2 regions of the Paenibacillus sp. YAE3 genome follow, and region 1 is predicted to be linked to the other one. Evidence: riboswitches for the same ligand, from Rfam matches in the RefSeq annotation. Region 1 holds a riboswitch; the other holds the start of a gene.

Region 1 (9,262 bases):
TCATTATCGTTTGGCTCATCATTTCAATGTGCTTGTGGTAGGCACGTGCCATGCAGCAGAAGCGTTGACCGGTTATTTTACCAAGTATGGAGATGGAGGCGCGGATTTGACTCCGCTGACCGGATTGACGAAGCAGCAAGGTCGTGAATTGCTCAAGCTTTTGGGCGCAGACGAGCGAATCTACACCAAGCCGCCAACGGCGGATTTGCTCGATGAAAAGCCGGGACTGTTGGAAGAGGACGAACTTGGTCTCTCGTTTAACATGATGGATGCTTACTTAACGGGTCATGCCATTCCGGACGATATTGCCGAGCGGATTGAACGCCGGTTCGAGATGAACGAACACAAGCATTACCTGCCAGTCAAACCGCTTGATACTTGGTGGAGGTAGTCAAACGCAGAAATTGGTCTTACTGTGACATCCCAAAATGCCAAGAGGGTGATGAGGTGGAACACCCTCTTGGCATTGACGGGTTAAGATATGGCTGCGTATGCAAAACAAGGGGAGGAGAGGTCCAGATGGCTGAAGTCACCAAGATTTTTCTAAGTTCTGCTGCGGATCCCGAGTTTAAAAACCTGCGATTAGAAATAAAAACCTCGTTAGAAGAACTAAATCATCGCGTAATTAATTTTGAACACCAGTTTGGTCCTATTGGGCGTGACGCTATTCATACATATCTAGAACGGGTATCGGCCTCTGACGTCTACTTGTTATTCATAGGTCGTCGATCAGGGGCCTATATCAAAAATGAAGACCGAACGACCACCCATCTTGAGTTTGAGCAAGCATATAATGAAAACAAGCAAATTTACGTACTGGTCAGCGATTTTATTAAGGACCATTATTTTTCCACGATCAAACCGTATATTGACCGCTTCTGGAATGATCATGGCAGAATGCCCCTTGCATCGTTCAAAGATGAATTTTTACCCTTTCTTGAATCCCAAGTTGATGTAGATGCTCATGGCGTAGAGCCTTATATTTGGTTTTTCCTTACGGATTTGTATCATAAAAAAATATATTTTGAATCCTTCAACATAGAGAATCCGGAATACTTTTCGCGGTTGCGGAAATATTTAAGCGATGATCTGCGTCGCGGATACAAGTACTTGGCACAGGAAAATGAAATACAAGAGCAGCTTTTACTGGCTCAGTCTTACCCAAGGCTGCAGCGTACCGTATTTTCGCTTACTGCATTACTTGAAGATGGACACATATATGACATGTCCCGCTTTCTTACAATATTAAGGGATGAATTGGATGGCGGCCGCATCGTTTACTCAGGTCGTCATTATGCCGCGCCAACTTTGGGTACGTATCGGCGATGTTGTGGCATTACCCTCTATCAACATTTCAATGGCAAGATGCGATTAGTCCAAAGCGAGGGAAATGTCGGTTATCGATTGGTGCGTTCGTTGGAAGATCCCAATTCCTATGTGGGGGATACGTTCAAAAATTACGATAACGGGTTATATTATGATCAAGCAAATCAGATGCTTTACTTTACGGTGTCCAAAGGGTCCTACGTATTGTGCTTTCATTATCCCTTAGAAGATCGGTGGGGTGATGAACAATTTGAACAATATCAAGAACATGTTAAATATGCTCTAATGCATTCACCAACCTATGACGTCTGCTTGTTTGCAGCTTATTTATTGGGAGGGATTAATAATCAACCCGAAGAAGACGCCGTCTCGAATTAAGCTCAGAATAAAACGAAGAAAACACCTTTCGCGCTGAAAGGTGTTTTCTTCTTTTCTTGAGAGATACCGTTATTGTGCCTTATTTTTTCTCCAGAACAACCATCCTGCAAACAGAATGATCAATCCGAGGAACCCTAAGTTGTAAACGTTCGTAGCTGTGTTCGGCAGCTTGCTGCCGGACTGCATTCCCGTTTGGTCCGCTGGCGAAGGAGCTTTTCCAGACTCCCCGGCAACGGTTCCGTTATCTCCAAACGGAGAGCCCGATCCGTCGCCCGCATCCGGAGCCGTGCCCTTTCCAGGATGGGTTGGCGTTGTTCCTGTTCCAGGATTCGTTGGTGTCGTTCCGCTTCCCGGATTCGTTGGCTCAGGGGTGGTTCCTGGAACGGTTGTTCCAGTTTCAGTTCCCTTTACATTGACCGTCACGACGGACGTCACGGTGCCTCCCCGGCCGTCGCTCACGATCACCGTAAAGCTGTCGCTGCCGGTATAATCGCGCTCCGGTACATACGTCCACGTTCCGTCCGGATTCACCGTTACCGTACCGTGCTTCGGATCGCTTCCTTTCGTATACGTCAGCTTGTCTCCATCCGCGTCCGTACCTTCTATTTTTCCGGTTGCCGGCGTGTTGATCGTCGTCTCCGTAGTATAGGAAGGCACGCTTGGTACCTGATTTGGTTTTCCAGGGTCCGTTCCCGTTCCAGGATTCGGCGTGGTGCCTGGGCTTGTTCCAGGGTCCGTTCCTGGATCTACAGGTGGAGTAACCGGTGGATCTACTGGATCGACCGGCGGGTCGACGGGTGGCTCTACTGGTGGATCCGGATCTACTGGCGGGTCAACCGGAGGATTGACCGGCGGTTCCGGCTCAACGACCACTTTTTCCGTGGGTGTGCCCGGCTGAGTAATATTGTCGCCTTCAACCAATGCGGTATTTTCGATCGTCTTACCGCCTTGTCCCGGTTGAATGACGGCCTTAAACTCCAGCGTATGCCAGTTAATGCCCATAACATTGCCAAATGAGCCATACACTTCTCCCGTTACCGAATAACCGGCATCGTTGTCGTTCTCATCGGTGACCGATGCACCGTCCACCTTTAGGCTGTCCGGCACGTATTTCAAGCCTGCAGGCAATGTATCTGTAATCGTCAGATTCTCCAGATACGTATCGTTGACCACGCCTCTTACACGAATCGTATAGGCGATCGTATCCCCGACTTCATAGGTGGCCTTGCTTACTGTATTCGCTGCGGACTTCTTCGTTTCAATCTGCGGATTCCGCGGATAAACTTCGACTTCATTTCTTGGTCTGTCCGGCGTTCCAATATTGTCGCCCTCGACGGCCGCAATATTGATAATATTCTTGCCTGCTTGTCCCGGCAGCACTTTCGCCTGGAACGTCACCTTGTGCCACGCGGTATCGGTAACATCTCCGAACTGACCGAAGATTTTGCCGTTAGCGAAATGGCCCTTGTCGCCATCTTGGTCATCGGTGACTTGCACGTCGTCAACTGTCAGCGTGCCCGCGACATATTCCAGACCAGCTGGAATCTCGTCCGTGATCGTCAGGTCGGTCACCCGACTATCGGAGGCCGTGTTGCGTGTCTGAATCGTGTAGTGCAGTGTGTCCCCGACTTCCGGATGTGCGGCGTCAGTGTTGCCGTCTGCTTTTTTAAACAGTTCCGCTGTTTTCGTAGACTCCAGAGCGTTTTCGCGCGGATAAACTTCAACAACTTTCTCTGGCGTGCTTGGCGTGGTGATATTATCGCCATTCACGACAGCTACGTTTCGGATGTTTTTGCCAGCTTGACCCGGCAGCACTTTCACTTGGAATGTCACCTTGTGCCACGCAGTATCGGTAACATCTCCGAACTGACCGAAGATTTTACGGTTAGCGAAATGGCCGTTGTCGCCATCTTGGTCATCGGTGACTTGCACGTCGTCAACTGTCAGTGTGCCCGCAACATATTCCAGACCAGCTGGAATTTCGTCCGTGATCGTCAGATTGGTTACCAGACTATCGGAGGCCGTGTTGCGTGTTTGAATCGTGTACTTCAGTGTGTCTCCGACTTCCGGATGTACGGTGTCGGTGTTCCCGGCCGCTTTATCAAGCAGTTCCGCTGTTTTCGCGGATTCCAGCGAAGTTTTTCGTGGGTAAACCTCTACTGCGTTCTCCGGCGTTTTAGGTGTGTTGACATTGTCGCCATCCACGACAGCGATATTTCGGATGACTTTGCCGGCTTGTCCCGGCAATACCTTCACTTGGAACGTCACTTCGTGCCAATTGGTATCCATCACATTCCCGAATTGAGCGAAGACTTTACCGTCTGTGAAATGACCTGCATCGTCGCCTTCAGCATCTGTGACAGCAGCGCCGTCGACTTTCAGCGTGCCTGGTACGTATTGCAGACCTGCCGGAATGTCGTCCGTGATCGTCAAATTTTTAACTAGACTATCTTTGATGTTGTTCCGCGTTTGAATCGTGTACTCCAGCATGTCCCCGACTTCCGGATTTGTGGCGTCGGTGTTGCCGGATGCTTTTTCAAACAGCTTCGCTGTTTTCGTGGACTCCAGCGAAGTTTCACGCGGATAAACCTCGACAATTTGCTTCGGCGTGCTCGGCGTGGTGACATTGTCGCCATCTACGACAGCCACATTTTGGATGTCATTGCCAGCTTGCCCCGGCTGCACTTTCACCTGGAACGTCACCTTGTGCCACGCGGTATCGGTAACGTCTCCGAACTGACCGAAGATTTTACGGTTAGCGAAATAGCCCTTGTCGCCATCTTGGTCATCGGTGACTTGCACGCCGTCAACTGTCAGCGTGCCCGCGACATATTCCAGACCAGCTGGAATCTCGTCCGTGATCGTCAGGTTGGTTACCCGACTATCGGAGGCCGTGTTGCGTGTCTGAATCGTGTACTGCAGTGTGTCCCCGACTTCCGGATGTGCGGCGTCGGTGTTTCCGTCCGCCTTTTTAAACAGTCCCGCTGTTTTTTCAGCTTCTAAATGCGGTTCTCTATACTGGACGGATGTTGTCACATTATTGGACTGGATTGTTTCATTTCCACCTGTCAGCAAGTTTTTGTAGCCAATAGTCGCTATATTGGCGACAGAACCTTCTGCATGGCTGGATAGTGCTTTCACTTTGAATTGTACGGTAATTCCATCAGGTGAGTTAGTCGTGTTTGGCAAATCGCCGAGCCTGATGATTACCTTTTGCCCGTCAAAATGCCCTGCGTCTTGATCGTCTGTATCGGTTAATGCCCCGGCATTCGGACCGTTCACAATTCTTATCGAGCCTGGAATGTATTCCGTTCCTTCTGGAATCGCATCTTCAAAGACGGTATTGGCTGCAATATCTCCACCATTGTTTTTAATGGTTACTTCATAGGTTAATACATCGCCAGCGTATACTTTTCCTTCTGGAGAGACAGTCTTCTCTGCAACTACACATGGCTCTGTTCCTAAGAAAATGTTATCAAGGTAATTACCGAAAGCCACTTTTCCAGTAGATGTACTAATTGCTTTAAAACCAAAACGTGTCACTGTTTGACCTGCTGGAACCGTATAACTCCCTGAATATGTTTTCCATGTAGTCCCAGTTGAAATTCTCATTATTTCTGGTGTGGTATTGAATGGATCAGCCGTAACCGGTCCAATATTCACACTCATCGTATCCACACCACTGTATCCTCTGTGATCTAAGCGCCAATAAATCGTCTGTCCTGGTGTGGTCGGTAATTCCTGGTATAACATACTGTTTTGATCAGCATTCAATTCAGCATATCTACTCGTAAGATTTTCCTTATTCGGAGTATCTGGTGGTATCGTGCTCGGTCGGGCAGGGTCCATGATTTGAATAATTCCTCTTGGTGTACGCCAGACATCAGTCGTTTGCCACCCTGGAACCGTGTCTGCATAGTAATAACCGCCTCCTGCTACCGAGTTATCATAGGTACCAGGTCCCTCCGGCTTTGCAAAATCACCATTAATCAACGCTACTGGTGTAGGACATACCTTGGGATTTAGCTCCGCGGCTTCCGTTTGCACCGGGTTCAATGGAAAAAAACCGCTCAAAGCGACCAAAAATACACTAAATTGAATAAACAGACGTTTTACCACATTTGCTCTAGTTACCGTACGGGTAAGGTTCAATTCCTCTCCCCCCAATCGTTGTTATTTCCAAATCACGCCGGTACTCTCGTTCTTTTAGGATAAGTATGTATTATTCTTGGTCAAAGCCTCTCCTCCTCGCTTATTCATCTCTTCTATAGACAAGGCATAACCCCTCGACTATCCATAATTAAAATTTTAAATATCTGGAAAAGAAAAAACCCCATCCACAAGCAAACGCTAATAGACGGAGTTGTCCGTCGTATTCGGCAACTGGCTGGCATAGCATTCGCTCTTTACAGCAAATACGTTAGCCCCTTTAGCTTTGCGTCCTCATTTTTCAATGAGTTTGCCTTGATCGTACGATCTTGTATGTAATCAAAAATTTAATATATATCTAAAAATATAGTATATATCTAAAAATATAATATAAAAGAATCATAAGTTAGGTTCTTTAGTCTCATTTTTCTAGTATTTTCCTCACCATTTGTCGTTTTTGTGAAAATTGTGACTTTCTTATAAAGCGAAGAAACACCTTTCGTATAGAAAGATGTTTCTTCTTGAGAGATCGTTATTGCACTTTATTTCTTCTCCAGAACAACCATCCTGCAAACAGAATGATCAATCCGAGGAACCCTAAGTTATAAACGTTCGTAGCTGTGTTCGGCAGCTTGTTGCCGGACTGCGTTCCCGTTTGGTCCGCTGGCGAAGGAGCTTTTCCAGACTCCCCAGCAACGGTTCCGTTATCTCCAAACGGAGAGCCCGATCCGTCGCCCGCATCCGGAGCCGTTCCGGTTCCAGGATGGGTTGGCGTTGTTCCTGTTCCAGGATTCGACGGCGTTGTTCCGTTTCCAGGATTCGTTGGTGTCGTTCCGCTTCCCGGATTCGTTGGCTCAGGGGTGGTTCCTGGAACGGTTGTTCCAGTTTCAGTTCCCCTTACATTGACCGTCACTACGGACGTTGTCGTGCCTCCCCGGCCGTCGCTCACCGTCACCGTAAAGCTGTCGCTGCCGGTATAATCGCGCTCCGGTACATACGCCCACGTTCCGTCCGGATTCACCGTTACCGTACCATGCTTCGGATCGTTTCCTTTCGTATACGTCAGCTTGTCTCCATCCGCGTCCGTACCTTCTATTTTTCCGGTCGCCGGCGTGTTGATCGTCGTCTCCGTATTATAGGAAGGCACGCTTGGTACCTGATTTGGTTTTACCGGGTCCGTTCCCGTTCCCGGATTCGGTGTAGTGCCCGGGCTTGTTCCAGGATCTGTTCCCGGATATACAGGTGGAGTAACCGGTGGATCTACTGGATCCACTGGATCGACCGGCGGGTCAACGGGTGGCTCCACTGGTGGATCCGGATCTACTGGCGGGTCAACCGGAGGATCTACTGGAGGATTGACCGGCGGTTCCGGCTCAACGACAATTTTCTCTGTTGGTTCGCCTGGTTGAACGATGTTGTCGCCATCAACCAGCGCCGTATTTTGGATCGTCTGACCGCCTTGTCCCGGTTGAATGACAGCCTTAAACTCCAGCGTATGCCAGTTCATGCCCTTCACATTGCCAAATGAGCCGTACACTTCGCCCGTTACAGAATAACCGGCATCGTTATCGTTCTCATCGGTGACCGATACACCGTCCACCTTTAAGCTGTCCGGCACGTATTTCAAGCCTGCAGGCAATGTATCCGTAATCGTCAGATTCTCCAGATACGTATCGTTGACCACGCCTCTTACACGAATCGTATAGGTGATCGTGTCCCCGACTTCATAAGTGGCCTTGCTTACGCTATTTGTTGCATACTTCTCAGATTCAATCTGTGGATTCCGTGGGTACACTTCCACTTCTGCTCGCGGTCTGTCCGGCGTGCTGGTATTGTCGCCACCTACGGTCGCGATATTGATAATATCTTTACCCGCTTGTCCAGGCTGTACCACGGCCCCAAATTGAACCGTATGCCAATCCGTATCGGTCACATCTCCGAATTGTCCCGTCACTTTTCCATTGGCATAATGACCTTTGTCGTCTCCTTCGGCATCTGTTACAGATTCTCCGTCCACAATGAGGCTGCCCGCGACATATTGCAGTCCCGCAGGAACCGCATCGGAGATCGCGAGGTTTTTCACCAGACTGTCTGTGATCGTGTTTCGCGTCTCAATGGTATACAGCAGTGTATCCCCTACTTCGGGATGCTGCGCGTCCAGGTTCCCTGGTGCCTTTTCCTTAATAACTACGGATTTTTTCGATTCCAACGCTGGAGCATGATAAGTCACGCTGCTTACAACTTCATTGGATTGAATTTTTCCCTCTGATGAGGTTACTGTTGCAGTATTTAAGATTTTCGTATCAAATGCAGCATCATCTTTTACTCGTACTTGAAAACGAATGGTTGCCGCATTTTCTTGACCATTAAGTATCACGCCATCGTTCGCATTGTTCGCAGAAGATTTAATCTTTAACCCTGTGACTAACGGGCTTTGACCGTTAACATCACTAATGGCATTTCCATTAAATTTCGTGCTATTAGCAACATACTCGGTTCCTTCTGGAATGATGTCCGTCAATACGACGTTGTCAGCCGGCATGTTTCCTGCATTGCTAACGACGATCTTGTATTCGATCACGTCGCCTCTTTTAACAGAACTTATTTCTTTGCTTCCATTCACAAACTTCTCTGCCTTCAAATCTGTATAAAAATTGGGGAACACGGCAGAAGTAGCATCCGTAAGAAAATTGATATCCGGTATTTGCACAAGATGTCTAGCCATATTATCCTTCGGATTGGAGGCAAAGAGATCTCCTTGTGTGAACACGATAAGCAGCTCATTCGAAGGCAAGTAGCTTAAACCCGCACCGTATCCAGGAGTTGTGAGTGGAATATTTCCGACTCGCCCATAAACGGTTTCTTGACCTGTACCACGATCATATCGAACCCATTCTTCATTTGTCGCGTCAATATAATAGATGTTTCCTTGATCATCAAAGATGATATCGCGTAAGTTCACTCGGTTATTGGGACTCATACTGCCATCGGTTACAGTCCCCGTATTGGGGTCGATCAAAACAATTCGTGATAATTTTTGTGCCACGTCCCTAACAAATACAGCATAATTCCCCGTAATTGGATCAATGGCCCCTCCGCCTTGGGGTTTGAACGTCTTTAATTCATTTGGCATAGATAAAGGTTCTAAAGTTACATTTCCATCTTCTTTAATTTTATAAAAAAATGTATTATCTTCAGCCTTTATTCCATAGAGCTGCGTTCCATCCTTAGACATGGCTATAGAATCAATCGTCGATACAGTAGAAGGTAACTGTTTCTCAAACTTGACCCCCGCTGAAGGGTTATTGCCATCAATTTGTAAGAGCCATACACCCGGCTTTCCTTTGTAATCTGTAACACTTAAATAGGTATCAGTAGCGTTAAAATTAAACGCTGTTTCCTCAGCCTT
Region 2 (15,013 bases), on a different contig from region 1:
AACGGCGCTTATGGCGTCATTCAAGGAGCGACGACGGTGAATCCGGGCCAGGAAGCGCGGTTCGAAATTCACGGGGAACACGGCTCGATCGTTTACGGGGACAGCGGCTTCAAAGTGTGGAAAACGGTGGATGGCGATGCGGCGCCGATCGGCGCCAAAAATGGAACCGCCGACGGCTACGACGACCCGCGCGCGATTTCGGCCGACGGGCATTATATTTTGATCGACGACTTGATCAAAGCGGTGAAGGAGAACCGGGAGCCGCTCATATCCGGGGAAGAGGCGCGGAAATCGGTCGAGTTGATTTTGGCCATTTACGAGTCCGCCCGAACCGGCAGGGAAGTGAGACTACAGCCTGGAGGCGCATAAACATGGATCCGAAAACATTGAATATCGGCATGGTCGGCCTGGATACCTCTCATGCCCCTTTATTTGCGGAAATGCTCAATGATCCGGCCCATCCCCATCATGTTCCGGGAGCGCGGGTGACCGTCGCCTTTCCGGGAGGTTCGCCCGATTTTCCGCTAAGCATCGATCGGGTGGCGGGTTTCACCGCCAAAATCGAAGGCGACTTTGGCGTGCGCATGACAGGCAGCATCGGGGAGGTAGCCGAGGAAGCGGATGCGATCCTGCTGCTGACCGTCGATGGGCGGATTCACGCGGAACAGTTTGCGGCCGTGGCCCCGTATGGGAAACCGGTCTTTATCGATAAGCCATTTGCCGTCAGCAGCCGGGATGCGCGCGCCATTGCCGATCTCGCCCGCGAGCATCGGGTGCCGATCATGAGCTGCTCTTCCGTCCGCTGGGCGGAAAATTTGGACGCGGCCGTCCGCGCAGGCGATCAAGGCGGAATCATTGGCGCGGACTGCTGCGGCCCGATGGAGCTGCAGCCGACCCAGCCGGGCTTTTTCTGGTACGGCATTCATATGGCGGATATGCTGTACCGCTGCATGGGCCCGGGCTGCACGGAGGTGCGGGTGACGGCCAATGAGGACCATGATCTGGCGGTCGGCGTCTGGGCCGACGGACGGATCGGCACCATCCGCGGAAACCGCAAAGGGAACCGGCGTTTCGGGGCGCTGCTTCACCGCGAGCAGGGAACCGAATACGTCGATGTCTATGCCGCGCAGAAGCCTTATTTCGCCAGCATGCTGGAAGAGGTCGTCCGCATGTTCCAAACGAAAACGCCGCCGCTCGATATCGAGGAAACGATCGAAGTGATCGCCTTTCTTGAAGCGGCGAACGAAAGCCGGGCAACAGGGAAATCCGTTCCTTTGCGCGTCTCGTTCGCGAAGCGGAACGGATAGAAGCGGGCGCATCAAGACAGGCGGACGGCAGGAATGAAATCAACTTATAAACCTTCCGGCTGTCGGAGAAATAAGGGATGTTGATAGGATCATTGGCTGCCGGAAAAAGAAAGGAGGCGATTGGATGATGGCCGGATTCAAGCTCGGAGTCATTACGGATGAAATTTCGCAAAACATCGAAGATGCCATCCGGATCGCCCAACGGTACGGGCTGGACGGATTGGAGCTGCGTTCGGTCGACGGCAAGCAGCTTCACCGGCTCGGCGACCGGAGGCTGGATGAGATTGCCGCCATGATCCGCGATGCGGGTCTAAGCGTGTGCGGCTTGTCCACGCCGGTGTTTAAATGCAATTTGCATAACAAGGAGGAGGTCGCCGCGCATCACCGCATGCTCCGCCGTTACGCGGAACTGGCGCGGAGGTTCGGTACGGGGATTCTCCGGGGCTTCAGCTTCTGGGCGAACCGGGACGATTATCGCACGGCTTTTCCGGGCATCGTGCGCGAGCTGCGGCATACCGTCCCGGTGCTGGAGGAATTCGGCGTCCAGCTTGCCCTGGAAGCCGATCCTTCCGTGTATGCGACGAACGGAACCAAGGTGGCTGCGCTCGTAAGCGAGGCGGCGAATCCGCGGATCCGGGCTCTATACGATCCGGGCAACGATCTGTGGGACCCGGATGGCGAAACGCCTTACCCGGACGGGTACGAAGCGCTGCAAGGCCAAATTTGCCACATCCACGTCAAGGATGCCGTACGGGAGAACGGCAAAACCGAAGCGGTCGCCATCGGCAGGGGCGAGGTGGGGTATGACCGGCTGCTTGCCAGACTGGCGGAGGACGGATACGACGGCTGGCTTGTCGTCGAGACGCATTACAGGCTGGCTTCCGAGCTGAGCGAAGAGCAGCTGAAGCGTCCTTCGGGATATGCCTTTTCCGCCGGAGGCGAGGAGGCGACGGAGGAGTGCTTGGAGAGCTTCCTCGGCTTGCTGCAGCAGCACGGGCAGCGCGTCGGTTGATGCCGGGGCTGCTTCGGAAAACGATGATTTGATGAGAGGAGGGGTGCATCGATGAATGCCAATGCCCCATCGCCTGAAAGATCATGGACGGCGGGCCGTTTGCGCGTGCATCAATATGCCAGCCGGGACGAGATGGGCAAAGCTGCCGCATCGGAAGCGGCCGAGGCGATCCGGCAAAAACTGAATACGCAGGAAGCCGTACGGATCGTCTTTGCGGCCGCGCCTTCCCAGAACGAATTCCTCGACGCGCTCGTGCGGGAGGAGGGCATCGATTGGGGGCGGGTAACGGCCTTTCATATGGACGAATATATCGGACTCTCCCCGGATGCGCCGCAGCGGTTCAGCCATTTCCTGACGACGAGGCTGTTCAGCCGCGTTCGCCCGGGACGGGTTCACCTGCTGAACGGTGCCGCCGAAGCGGCGCAGGAATGCGCCAGATATGCGGCGCTGCTGCGGGAAGCCCCGCTCGATATCGTTTGCCTCGGCATCGGCGAAAACGGGCATATTGCCTTTAACGACCCGCCGGTGGCCGATTTTAACGATCCCGAGCTTGTAAAACAGGTCAAACTCGATGATAGGTGCCGGGAGCAGCAGGTTCACGACGGATGTTTTGCTAAATTCGAGGACGTGCCGGAGTACGCGATGACGTTAACCGTTCCGGCGCTAATGTCGGCCGAAAGGCTGTTTTGCATCGTGCCCGGAGCCGCCAAACGCTGCGCGGTACAAGGCGCGCTGGAAGGGCCGATGACGACGGCTTGCCCGGCTTCGATCCTGAGAACGCATGCCGGTTGCCGGATGTACCTCGACCGGGATTCCTCGCCGGTCGCGCCGCATTGACGCCATTCGCGCGACGGAGGAAAGCTGGCAGATTAGGACGCAGGACGCCTGGAACATAAAATTTTTCTTGTCTTATCCAAACTTATGAAGCAAGGAGACGGTGCATGGATGGTCAGATCGAACATGGCGACGTCCGGCTTCGAATTGATCGGGAGGCACTACCGTACGGGGGAGCCGGTTGCGGTTCGCATCCGGGAAGGGGTCATCGCGGAATGCAAGAGCATTGACGCAGCGGATTTCGAGTTAAACGCGGTGAACCTGCCGGCAGTCGAAAGCCTTCCGTGGATCGCCCCGGGGCTTGTCGATCTGCAAATCAACGGTTACGGGGGACTGGACATGAACGCGCCGGACCTGGCGGAGGAGACGGTAAAAGCGCTGATCGACAGGCTGTGGGCCGAAGGCGTCACCTCGTTTTATCCGACGGTCATTACGGGCTCCGACGCATCGATCGAACGGGCGCTTGCGGTCATTGATCGGGTTTGCTCCCGGCTGGAGCGGGAAGGCGGCCTGGGCGGGGCGCACAGCATAGCCGGCATCCATCTCGAAGGCCCGTTCATCTCCCCCGAAGACGGGCCGCGGGGCGCCCACAACCGGGCCTTCGTCAAGGCGCCCGACCTGAAGCAGCTTGAAGCGTGGCAGCAGGAGGCCGGCGGGCGCATCCGGATCGTCACGCTGTCGCCGGAATGGCCGGAGGCCGAAGCCTTTATCGCCCGCTGCGCCGAACAAGGCATTGTGGCGGCGATCGGCCATACCGCCGCCTCCGCCGATCAAATCGGGCGCGCAGCCGCAGCCGGGGCCAGCTTGTCCACGCACCTCGGCAACGGCGCCCATCCGGTGCTGCCGCGCCATCCCAACTACATTTGGGATCAGCTGGCGGATGACCGGCTGTGGGCCAGCGTCATTGCCGACGGCTTCCACCTTCCGTCCGCCTTCTTGAAGGTCGCCCGGAAGGTAAAAGGAGACCGGCTGATTCTCGTCAGCGACGCCGTCAGCCTTGGCGGCATGCCGCCCGGGAACTACGATACGCCCGTCGGCGGTCATGTCACGCTAACCGAACAGGGGCGGCTGCATCTTGCCGGCCAGCCGGCGCTGCTGGCCGGATCGGCGCTGCCGCTGACCGCCGGCATCGCGCATATGCGGTCCTGCGGAATTTGCAGCCTCGGGGAAGCTTGGGACATGGCTTCGACCGCGCCTTCCAAGCTGATGAAGCTGGAGACCGGCGCCGGGCTGCAGCCTGGCGCACCGGCGGACCTCGCCGTGTTTACGCTGGACGAGGGGGAAATCCGGATGCTGGAGACGTATAAGCGAGGGAAACGGATGTTTCGTCGTGCCCCGGAGGCAAAATGATGTGAAAACGGCCCCCAAGCCATGCCGACAGGAGAAAGCGTAGCCTCATCTTCAATTCAAAACGACGTAACCAAATTCAAAACGGCGGCCAAGAAAATCGTTCTTGGCCGCCATTTCTTTTGCGCTTCGCGGTGGTGCTTTTTTGCCTTAGAAGCAGCCGCGCCAATTGCCGCCTGTCTTCTTGGACGCGGGTATAACTTGCTTCGCCGGTTTGTTGAACGGGTACGGACAAACAAACCCGTCAGGAAGCGTATTTCTTCCGAAATTCGCCCGGCGTCATGCCGGCATGCCGTTTGAACATGCGGATAAACGAATTGACGTTGTGGTAGCCGACCCGGGCGGCGACGTCCTGGATGCGCAAATCGAGGTTTTGCAGCATGTCCTTGGCCGCGCGGATGCGCAGATCGTTCAAATAATCGCTGAAATTGAGCCCGGTTTTTTCCTTGAAATAGGTGGACAGGTACCCCGAGGTGATATTCAGCTTATCGGCCATCATATCCAGGTTGATGTCCTCATCCAGATGCTCATTGATATAGGTCATGACGAAGGACGTGATCGGGTCGTGGTTTTCCGTTTTGCGCCGGATCAGTTCCAGCGCTGGGCCGAGCAGGCTGCCGAACCAGGCCTCATATTGCCCCGGGCTGTAGAAATGCCGCGTCGATTCCAGCGCCGGAACCGCCGCCGCCTCAAATTCTGCATGCAGGTTCTGGCTGCGCAGCAGCTTGTCGAGCTCGTCGGCCACGTCTTTGGCGAACCGCCGGTATTCGATGGCCGCCGCCTGTTTTTTCTCGAGCACACCCAAGCTTTTCGCGATCCATTCCTGCATGCTGTCGTCGCTTCCGCTGAGCACCCGGTTGTGGAACTCCTGCTCCCATGTGGCTTTGAAGCAGCGGGCGTCTTTGCCGGGCGCGGCGCTATCCGGGCGGATCCACTGGGTTTCATCCCGAAGCTTCCGCTGTTTCAGCATGCCGTTCACGCAAGCGAGCGCCGCCGTGAATGAAGCTCCCGCAGGCTGTACCGGGCTTTCCGCCATCGTGACGAGGTAGGAGCTGCGGTCCCGGTCGAACACCTGCTGCAGATGCCGAAGCTGCGCCGAGGTTTCCGCGTTTTCATCAGGAAGGAAAACGATGGACAAAATCTGGCAGGGTTCGGTTTGGAGCGTGACGGAGTCCGGATACACCTGCCGCCAAATCTGGTCGACGTATTCCCGCATGTAATAGGCCCCTTTTTCCTGCACCAAAGGATACTCGGCGCTGGCTTCCTTGAAAATAATCTGGTATGCGACCATGACGTATGGCATGCTGACATCCGCCAGCTCCTTCAGCTCGCTCAGGTTCATATGGATGTTTTTCAGGCGGTTGGTGTAGGCGTAATGGCGCAGCAGCGAATTTTTTCGGGCCAAATCGCTGGAGATCCGCTGATGGGTGGAGCGCAAATGCTGGACCCTCCGGCTGATCAGCTCGATTTCCTTGAACGGTCCCTGCACCGGTTCGGGCTCGTCGGCGCGCAGGGTATCGGCCATGATGCGGATCGGGCGATGCACCCTGCGGCTGAACGCATACGTCAACACGATCAGCAGGCCGACGATGCCGAGGAGCGAAAGCAGCACGAGATTCAAATTCAGAAGCTGGGAGGAGATGCTTTGGACGGGCACGCGGCTGACATACATGAACCCCGTGTCGGTTCCTTTCCGGTAAAAATAGTACGCGTCTTTCGTCTGCACGAACGAATGCCGTTCGTCAAACGTATGAAGGGCAGGCAGCAGACCCGCGTCGGATCCGGCTTCAGGCGCATAAAGCGGGCGACCATCCGAATCCAAAATATAAAAGCTGCCGCTCATGGCGGATTGCAGGTTCCGGGCGAGCCGTTCCGCATCCAGCGTGGCCACCAGATACATATCCTTGTATGGCATCATTTTGATGACGACGGGCATGAGTTTGCCCTTGGAGCGAACCGATCCGGCCGTGTTTTCCGTAAACGCCGCCGCGGGAAATACCCGGAACGCGTAACGCTTTCCGAACTGCTCATCCCAAAAAGCCGGCGGGTACGACGGGCTTGCATAATACGTGCCGAACATCGCCTTTGCGCTGCTCGTCCCGTCCTTTTCGACGACATAGGCGTCCTTTTGAAAATAGATGATTAAATTGTCCATCCCCAAAAAAGGGTTCCCATACAGCCGCTTCATTTCCCCGATCACGTCGTTGACGTAGCCGTATGCCTGATTGCGCTTGACCTGGCGCAGCTGGTTTACGTACGTCATCCATTCCGGGTTTTGGCTCAAGCCCAGCACCATCTCCCGGGTCAGCCGGAATTGGTTTTCGAAGCCCGAGGCCGCATGGTTCATGGCCAGCTCGTTGTATTTCACGATCTCCCGGTGGATTTGCCCTTTCAAATAAAAAAAGGAAACGAGATTGAAGGCGGTGAGCAGCAAAATGACCGCGAGGAAACCGGACAGCAGCTTGGTGAACAAGGTGGAAAAGCCAAACCTTCTCTTCATCAGCACAAACGACATCAGGTCGACACCTCCATGCAAGTATAGGCCCGCCTCCCGAAGGGTGAATGAAAATATCGGCCTACAGTGACTTTATCATAAGGTTTATTTTCGCGTTCACACAATATTCACCTTTTCAGGATTCTCTACAACCTTTCCACTCACCCGAAAAAAAGGGGATGGCGCCGCAAACTTGCCGATTTATTTTCCGCAGGGGCATCCGTTATGCTGTCGTACAGGAAGGCAAAAAGAAATACGACTTGGCGAAAAGGGGGTGCGGAAGGGACATGAAAACGGCGGAAACAAATTTGCCCGGAGCCGGCACAGCGTTAAAAGGACGCTCCCGCGCCCGCCCGGAAAGGGGGCGAATCGCGCGGGCATTCCGGCGGAGCAAATATTTATGGCTGCTGTTTTTGCCCTGCCTGATCTATTACGCGGTGTTCAAATACGCGCCGATGTTCGGACTGGTCATCACGTTCAAAAACTACAACGTCTTTAAGGGCATCTGGGCGAGCGATTGGGTCGGCCTGAAGTATTACCGGATGTTTTTCAGCAACCCGGACTTTTGGGTGTTGATGAAAAACACGTTTTTGCTGGGGCTTTACAAGCTGATCTTCGGGTTTCCGGCGCCGATCATTCTCGCGCTGCTGATGAACGAGGTCCGAAACGCCATATTCAAACGATGGGTGCAGACCTTCAGCTATTTGCCGCATTTTATTTCCAACGTCATCGTAGCCAGCATGGTCATCATGTTCCTGTCGCCGACGGGAGGCATCGTCAATCATGCCATTACCGCGCTGGGCGGGACGCCGATCAATTTCATGATGGAGCCGGGGCTGTTCCGGCCGATCTACGTCCTGTCGGAAATTTGGCAGCATATCGGCTGGGAAACGATCATTTTCCTGGCGGCGCTGACGGCGGTGGACCCGCAGCTGTACGAGGCGGCCGGCATCGACGGCGCGGGCAGGTGGAGAAAGCTGTGGCATGTGACCCTGCCGGGGATCGCGCCGACGATCATGATCATTTTGATCCTGGATATCGGCAAGGTGCTGGAAATCGGGTTCGAAAAAGTATTTCTGATGTACAATCCCGCCGTCTACAGCACGGCCGACATTATCAGCACCTATGTGTACCGGGTCGGCATGGAGCAGGGCAATTTCAGTTACGCCTCGGCGATTGACCTGTTTATGGGCGTCATCAGCTTTATTTTTATCTTTTCGGCCAATTACATCAGCCGGCGGTTGGGAGGAACGAGCCTATGGTAACTTTGGGGCGCGGCCGGCGCCGCATCAGCGTCTTCACGGTCGTCAATACGCTCATCATGCTGCTGGTTGCCGCCGTGATGCTGTATCCTTTCGTGTATATGCTCGCGGTATCGCTGAGCGAAGACGTATACGTGATGAAAGGCGAAGTCACGCTCTGGCCGAAAGGCTGGAATTTTCGGATGTATGAGCTGGTCCTTGGCGATCCGAAAATTTGGACGTCGTACCGGAATACAATTCTTTATACGGTGCTCGGCACGGCGATTGCCATGCTGGTGACATCGATGGGGGCGTACGCCCTGTCGCGCAAGGACATGACGTTTCATAAAGGTTTTACGGTTTTAATCGTGTTTACGATGTTTTTCGGCGGCGGCATGATCCCGACGTTTCTGGTCGTGCGTTCGCTGGGGTTGGTGGATACCATCTGGGGCATGGTGCTGCCGGGCGCGGTCAGCACCTGGAATTTGATCCTGATGCGGACGTTTTTCAGCGGCATTCCGAAAGAACTGGAGGAATCGGGGCGGATGGACGGCCTGAACGATATCGGGATCTTTTTCCGGATCATCGTGCCGCTATCTAAACCGGTGTTTGCCACCATCTCGCTGTTTTACGCCGTCGGCATCTGGAATAACTTCCTGTATCCGCTTCTCTATTTGCGGAGTCAGGAGCTGTTTCCGCTGCAGGTGCTGCTGCGCAATCTCGTCTTGGCCGGCAGCGTCAGCTCCGGGCAGGTCACGCAGATCGGCGGCGATAACCTGGTGGTCGAGGATTCGCTCAAATACGCCACGATCATGGTATCGACGCTGCCGATTTTGATCCTGTATCCTTTCGTGCAAAAATATTTCGTAAAGGGTTCCATGATCGGCGCGGTCAAAGGCTGACATCCATGGCTTTTGCTTTCGGAACGAAAAAAGAATTCAAGGGGGATGTACATGGGCAAAAAACGGTCGTATACGATTTTGGCGGCGCTGCTCGTATTGATGCTTGCTGCGGCCGGCTGCACTTCGGGCACGGGAAAGGAAACTCCGGCCGCGGAACCGAAAGGCGGGACCGAACCTGCGGCGCCATCGAAAAGCGAGGTCACACTCTCGGCGCTTCTGGATAACAACGCAACCTTTCCGTACAGCAAGGATTGGCCGATTTGGAAATGGATCAAAGACAAAACGGGCGTGACGTTAAACGTCGAAACGCCGTCCGGCAAGCTGAGCGATACGCTTAACCTGGTCATGGCCTCGGGCAACCTGCCGGACCTGATGTATATGTCGAGCCGCCGCGATTCCAACAAATACGGCGATCAGGGGGCTTTGGAAAACATTTTGGACCATGTCGACCAGATGCCGAACCTGAAAAAATGGATGGAGCAATATCCGGAAGAAGCGAAAGCGGCGCTGTCCGCCGACGGCAAAATGTATATGTTCCCGAACCAGGGCTTCGGGGAAACGAACCGGATGATCTGGCTCTACCGCGAGGATGTTTTCAAAAAGCATAACCTTGCCGTTCCCAAAACGTACGAAGAGCTGCATCAAGCCCTCAAAAAACTGAAGGAGCTTTATCCGGAAAGCTATCCGCTTTCCATGCGCTTCGGCCAAATCCCGGATGAAATGATGGCGAATTTGACGACCAATTTCGGCAGCGGCACGGACGTCTATTACAACTTTGACGAGAAAAAATGGAAGTTCGGACCGACGGAGGACAACTACAAGGCGATGGTCGGCATGTGGCACACCTTCTACAAGGAAGGGCTGATTCCGCCGGATTTTCTCTCGATCCAGACGAAGCAGTGGCAGGACGTCATGTCCACCGGCCAGTCGTTTATTACGATCGACTATATCAGCCGCGTCGATTTTTTCAACAACGCCATGCGCAAGGACAATCCGGAATACAGCCTGCAGTTTATGGCGCCACCGTCCGGGCTGCCGGGCCAGAAACCGCAGAATCCTTATTTCCACTACCTTGAGGGCGGTTTGACGGTTGCGTCGACCTCCAAGCATAAAGACGACATCATGAAATACATGGACTTTTTCTACAGCGAAGAAGGGCGGACGTTAAGCAGCTGGGGCAAAGAAGGCGAAACGTATACAGAGGAAAACGGGCAGAAAAAATTCAAACCCGAGTTCACCGACGTGACGGAAATGCGGAAGCAGACCGGACTGCAGACGAGCGGCACGTACACCTGGATCGACTTTAACGCGCATCTGTCGCTGTTTTCGCCGGATTTGAAAAAGGCTTACGAGGAAGCCGTCAAATATGATCCGCCTGCGATGCAGCCGAAACCGGCGTTTACGGACGAGGAAAACGAGGTGCTTTCGGTCACGGGGCAGGCCGTGAAAAAATACAGGGAAGAAAACTTCTCTAAATTCGTCCTCGGCACAAGAAGCTTAAACGAATGGGACCAATACGTAAAAGAAATCAACGGGCTCGGCGTGCAAAAGCTGATCGACACGTACGATGCGGCGCTGAAAAGAGTAGAGGAGACGAAGCTGGAAAATAAGTAGGAGGGACGTGAATTTCGCGCCGATTCCATGAAACACCTGGCCGAAAGCCGGGTGTCTTTTTTTATGGGAGCACAAATGAACGCTTATCTGATATCGAAGGATGCAAAAAGCCAGGCGAATTTTTACATCGATTCTCTCGGCGGGGAAAGCAAATATCCTTTTGCCCTTCAGCCCTGGGGCGCTTATTATGGAGAGGTCATTGACCGGTTCGGCGTGACGTGGATGATTACGAAGAAATAGTTCCTGGAATTTGCCTCCATCTATGCAGGCTTCGGCTCGGAGGTTACCGTTCTTGAGAACGGCGGCGTATTGCAGACATTGAACATCGTTGGCGATCGATGGTCTTTGATGATCATACATGAGATTTTGGTCGGTAAAAAAAACGTCCGCTGGTTATGTCCGCATACGGTCTGTTCCCTCATGTCCGCGCATACCAAAAAACCCGGCCGATTCTTCTGATGAATCGGCCGGGTTTTCGTGCGTTGATGATGCTGCTTATTTAGGCTGCACCGTATCTTTGTCCGACGTCACGATCACGACCTCGGCGCTTGTGATACCCGGCAGCGATTTGGTCATGATCGGCGAATGGAACGCGACGATTTTCGTTCCGGCGCGAAGATCCGTGTCGCCGCCGATCAGCGGGATGATCGTCGTATCCTTCGAAATGTTCAGGATCACGTCGTTTGCCGTGGAATTATCGGAACCGACGTTCACGTACACTTGATCTTTGGATGTGCGGTCGGACGGCATGACGGTGCCTTCGATTTTGACGGCTTCCGCTTTTTTCACCACGATTTTGTCTGCATGGGTGTGAGCGGGATAAATCAGCGTCATGACGGCGCTGTAGGTCGCTTCCACATGGCCGCTCGTTTTGAGCGCATCCTTGGTCAGTTTGTTGCCGTCTTCATCGACGATTTGCGTTTTGTCGTCGATGGACAACACGACATAGTTGACGCCGCCTTTTTCCAGCGGTTGGCCGATGACCGTGATTTTGCCGTCTTTTTGGTCGGTAATGACGCCTGCGGTCCCTGCCGTCAACTCGTTAACCTCCCCGGGATTGACGTCTTCCATGTTCGTGTTCACGATCACGTAATTCGTTCCGGATTGCGGCGGAAGGCTCATTGCAACGGCCGGACCGTAAAATGCTCTCACGCTCATGCCTTCCTTGATGTCTCCGGCGGCGATGGCTTTGCGGTTTTGATCGATGATCGTTGCTTTATCCGCGAAATGCAGCCAAATTTCCTCGTCGTGTTTGTTGTAAAGGTCAGTGCCTTTTACCAAAATGCGGCCGTCTCTTACCTCGGTTACCTTACCGTCGATAGCCGAGAAGCTTTGGTCCTGAACGACCAGCGTCAGCGCGGTTCCGCGGGCCGGAAGGCTTTTTGTGATGTTCGGGCTGTAGAAAGCTTTGACGGTTTTGTGCCCGTCGATGATTTTTTGCAGAGGAACGGTTTTGCCTTTGGCGTCGATGAATTTCGTTTTTGGCGTAATGGCCAGGATGATTTCGTCCTGATCGGTCGGCGCGAGTCCGCGTCCGGTCACGGTAATGAATTTATCCGATTTGTCTTGCACGAAATCCGTGATTTGTCCCCAGGTTGCCGGAACGTTTTTGACGTCGGTTTGCTTGTTGGCGTTTCCCTTTTGCACCGCTTGGGCAGGGAGCTGCTGCGCGTTTGCCGCCACGGGCATGGCTGCCAGAGCCAAAATGGATGCGGTCGCGAGCACTTTGTACATTTTATTCATCTGTCATTCCTCCTATATACGTGAGCTTGTACGAACGTTTTGGTTATCAGTCGGCAGCTCATTTCCGAAATACTTTTGCCAAACCTTTCATTGGAAAATGATGCATGCCTTTCACCGTTCCAGACGGGACGTTAACACAAAATGTTGCATAAGCGGCTGTTTTCAAAAAAAACCGGCACCTGGCCTTTTTTAGTTCAAGATGGTTTGCGTGGTGAACTGCGGTTGGTTTTCTTCCTGTTAGAAGAAATAAAAATGTTTTTGTTTACGCAATTGTGCAATGTTGAATGACGAAAATTAAGGTTCTAAGAACCATATATTTCATTACATATTGTAACTTTTTGTAACTATTTATATAATTCTGATTAAAAATAGATTCAAAGAACTACGCAGAAAGCGCTAAACCAGGTGCTTGAACAAAGGCAAACCCGTACGAAAGTCGGGGACGCAAAGCCACGGGTCTTACTCCATGAAGCCTATTCATGGACTGACAGCCGGGTTGCTCATGGTGCTTGGTTTTTTGCTGTCTTAAGGAGGAAAAACATGAGGGGTAGCACTAAAAAATGGATGTCAGCTCTGCTTGCGGCAGGACTGCTGGGGGGAGTCATTCCGGAGGTACAGCGGGTCTCAGCGGAAACCGTATTCACCTATCAGGACGAAATGTCCCCGTTATCGATTAGCGGCGCAAACATCCGGATTTCGGGTGAACATGCGGTATGGCGCGGAAACAGCGCCAAGCTGAAAGGGCAAATTTTTTACGGGAATACGAAAACCGGACAAAGCCAAGCGATCACGACCCATGGAAAATTGACCGATTCTCCTTCCGTCGGGATCAACGGCAAAGGGGAAGCGGTCGTCGTTTGGATCGATAAGCGGAATGACAGCGGCACCGACGACAATTTGAACTGGGACGTATACAGCTACAATGTCAGCACGAAAACCGAAACCAAGCTGAACAAAAATACGGGACAAAACAGCGCGCCGCTGGCGGACGGCGATTTTGTGGTCTGGCAGACGTTTCCTTCCTATACGATGACCTTGTACAACTTGGCAACTGGAGAGTTAACCGATTTGGGGCGAGGCCGGGATCCTGTGATAAAGAACGGACGCGTTGTCTACAAAGGCGGCGAAGACGGAGATTTATACGAATATAACGTCGCCGCGGGCAAACATAACAAAATCGTCGACCTGCCATATACCGAATATGTGGAGCGTTTTGTATATAACGGCGAAGAAATTTTATGGAAACAAAAAGATTTGGACGGAAACGGGAAGTACGTCTACATAGATATGAGCAGCAACAGCCCGCAACCGGTCGATTTGACGAAGCCGGCCAAGGAAGGGCAACGCGAGTATAAAGAAATGAGTATCTCCCACGGAACGGCTGTCTGGCTGGAAGCTTCCGGCGATGCGGCGATCATGCGGGCAGCCGATCTGAAAAGCGGGCAAATCTTCAGTTTGGGCCTGACGAAACCTACCGCTTTTATCGGCTTTAACGGGGAGAAGCTGACATTCGTCAACAACGGAACGTTGGTTAGCCGAGATATTATCCGGACCGAAAAAACGGAAGCCACGCCGGCAAACGGCAGCGGAACCGGAAGCATACCGGCTGATGGCATCGTTATCGGGCCGAAAGGAGGCGTGGCGGCGAAGGGGCAAGCGTTCCAGCTTGAATTCGGCCAGGGAGCGTTCGCTTCCGATACCCGGATTACGCTTGAAAAAATCGGCAGCCTTCCGTCCGACCGTCTCGCGAGCGGCATGACCTGGACCGGCGTGGCGTGGAAGTGGACCGCGGACACGAAACCTTTGAAATCCGCTGCGCTAACCTTCCAGCTGGATGAGCCGCTGAAAAATGCCGATGCGGCAAACCGCGCAGGCATTTACCGCTTTGACGAAAGCGCGGGACGCTGGGTATACAGCGGGGGAACGGTCGACGCGTTGTGGAAAACGGTACGCGCGAAGGTTCAAGAGTCGGGCTTATACGGCATTTTCCTGTATGCGCCATCCTTTAAGGACATGAACGGCCATTGGGCGAAGGCGGAAGTGGAAGTGCTGGCCTCCCGGTGGATCGTGAACGGCATGGAAAACGGAGCGTTTGCGCCCGGGCAGCCGGTGACGCGCGCGCAATTCGCCAAGATGCTCGTTCAAGCCGCCGGGCTGGATGCGCAGCAGCCTGAGAATCGCCGCTCCTTCCGCGACGTCCCTGAGGGGCATTGGGCGGCCGACTCGGTCGAGCAGGCGGCGGCAGCGGGATGGATCAAAGGGTATGAAGGCGGCCTGTTCAAGCCGAATGCGCCAATCACCCGGGCGGAAATGATGGTCATGCTGGCGAATGCGGCAGGCCTTCGTAAAGACGAACAAAGCGATCTCCTCGCCGGATACAAGGACGCCGGATCGGTTCGGGATTGGGCCAAGCCATCCGTACAGGCCGCGATTCAAAGCGGGTTGATCAAGGGCGACGGGGATCGTCTGAATCCGGGAGCGACATCGACACGGGCCGAGGCCGCAATGGTCATTTACCG

What was found. A riboswitch is a leader RNA that binds a small molecule or an ion and turns the genes downstream of it on or off. The one in region 1 is predicted to bind cyclic di-GMP.
Region 2: it holds a riboswitch for cyclic di-GMP, as region 1 does, so the genes downstream of both, AC27KL_RS01995 (S-layer homology domain-containing protein) here and AC27KL_RS23855 (isopeptide-forming domain-containing fimbrial protein) in region 1, are expected to answer to the same signal.

Annotation. Positions count from the first base shown of each region.
Region 1 covers NZ_BAAIYF010000015.1:57,229-66,490, forward strand. The annotation lists gene nadE (ammonia-dependent NAD(+) synthetase) at 1-391, shown strand, start outside; gene AC27KL_RS23850 (DUF4062 domain-containing protein) at 520-1,704, shown strand; gene AC27KL_RS23855 (isopeptide-forming domain-containing fimbrial protein) at 1,774-5,856, opposite strand; cyclic di-GMP riboswitch class I at 6,080-6,178, opposite strand; gene AC27KL_RS23860 (isopeptide-forming domain-containing fimbrial protein) at 6,386-9,262, opposite strand, start outside.
Region 2 covers NZ_BAAIYF010000001.1:433,348-448,360, reverse strand. The annotation lists gene AC27KL_RS02050 (Gfo/Idh/MocA family protein) at 1-369, shown strand, start outside; gene AC27KL_RS02045 (Gfo/Idh/MocA family protein) at 372-1,307, shown strand; gene AC27KL_RS02040 (sugar phosphate isomerase/epimerase family protein) at 1,432-2,319, shown strand; gene AC27KL_RS02035 (glucosamine-6-phosphate deaminase) at 2,371-3,156, shown strand; gene AC27KL_RS02030 (N-acetylglucosamine-6-phosphate deacetylase) at 3,265-4,503, shown strand; gene AC27KL_RS02025 (helix-turn-helix domain-containing protein) at 4,745-7,036, opposite strand; gene AC27KL_RS02020 (ABC transporter permease) at 7,282-8,259, shown strand; gene AC27KL_RS02015 (carbohydrate ABC transporter permease) at 8,253-9,137, shown strand; gene AC27KL_RS02010 (extracellular solute-binding protein) at 9,189-10,751, shown strand; gene AC27KL_RS02005 (hypothetical protein) at 10,815-10,991, shown strand; gene AC27KL_RS02000 (peptidase) at 11,247-12,494, opposite strand; cyclic di-GMP riboswitch class I at 12,903-12,998, shown strand; gene AC27KL_RS01995 (S-layer homology domain-containing protein) at 13,035-15,013, shown strand, end outside.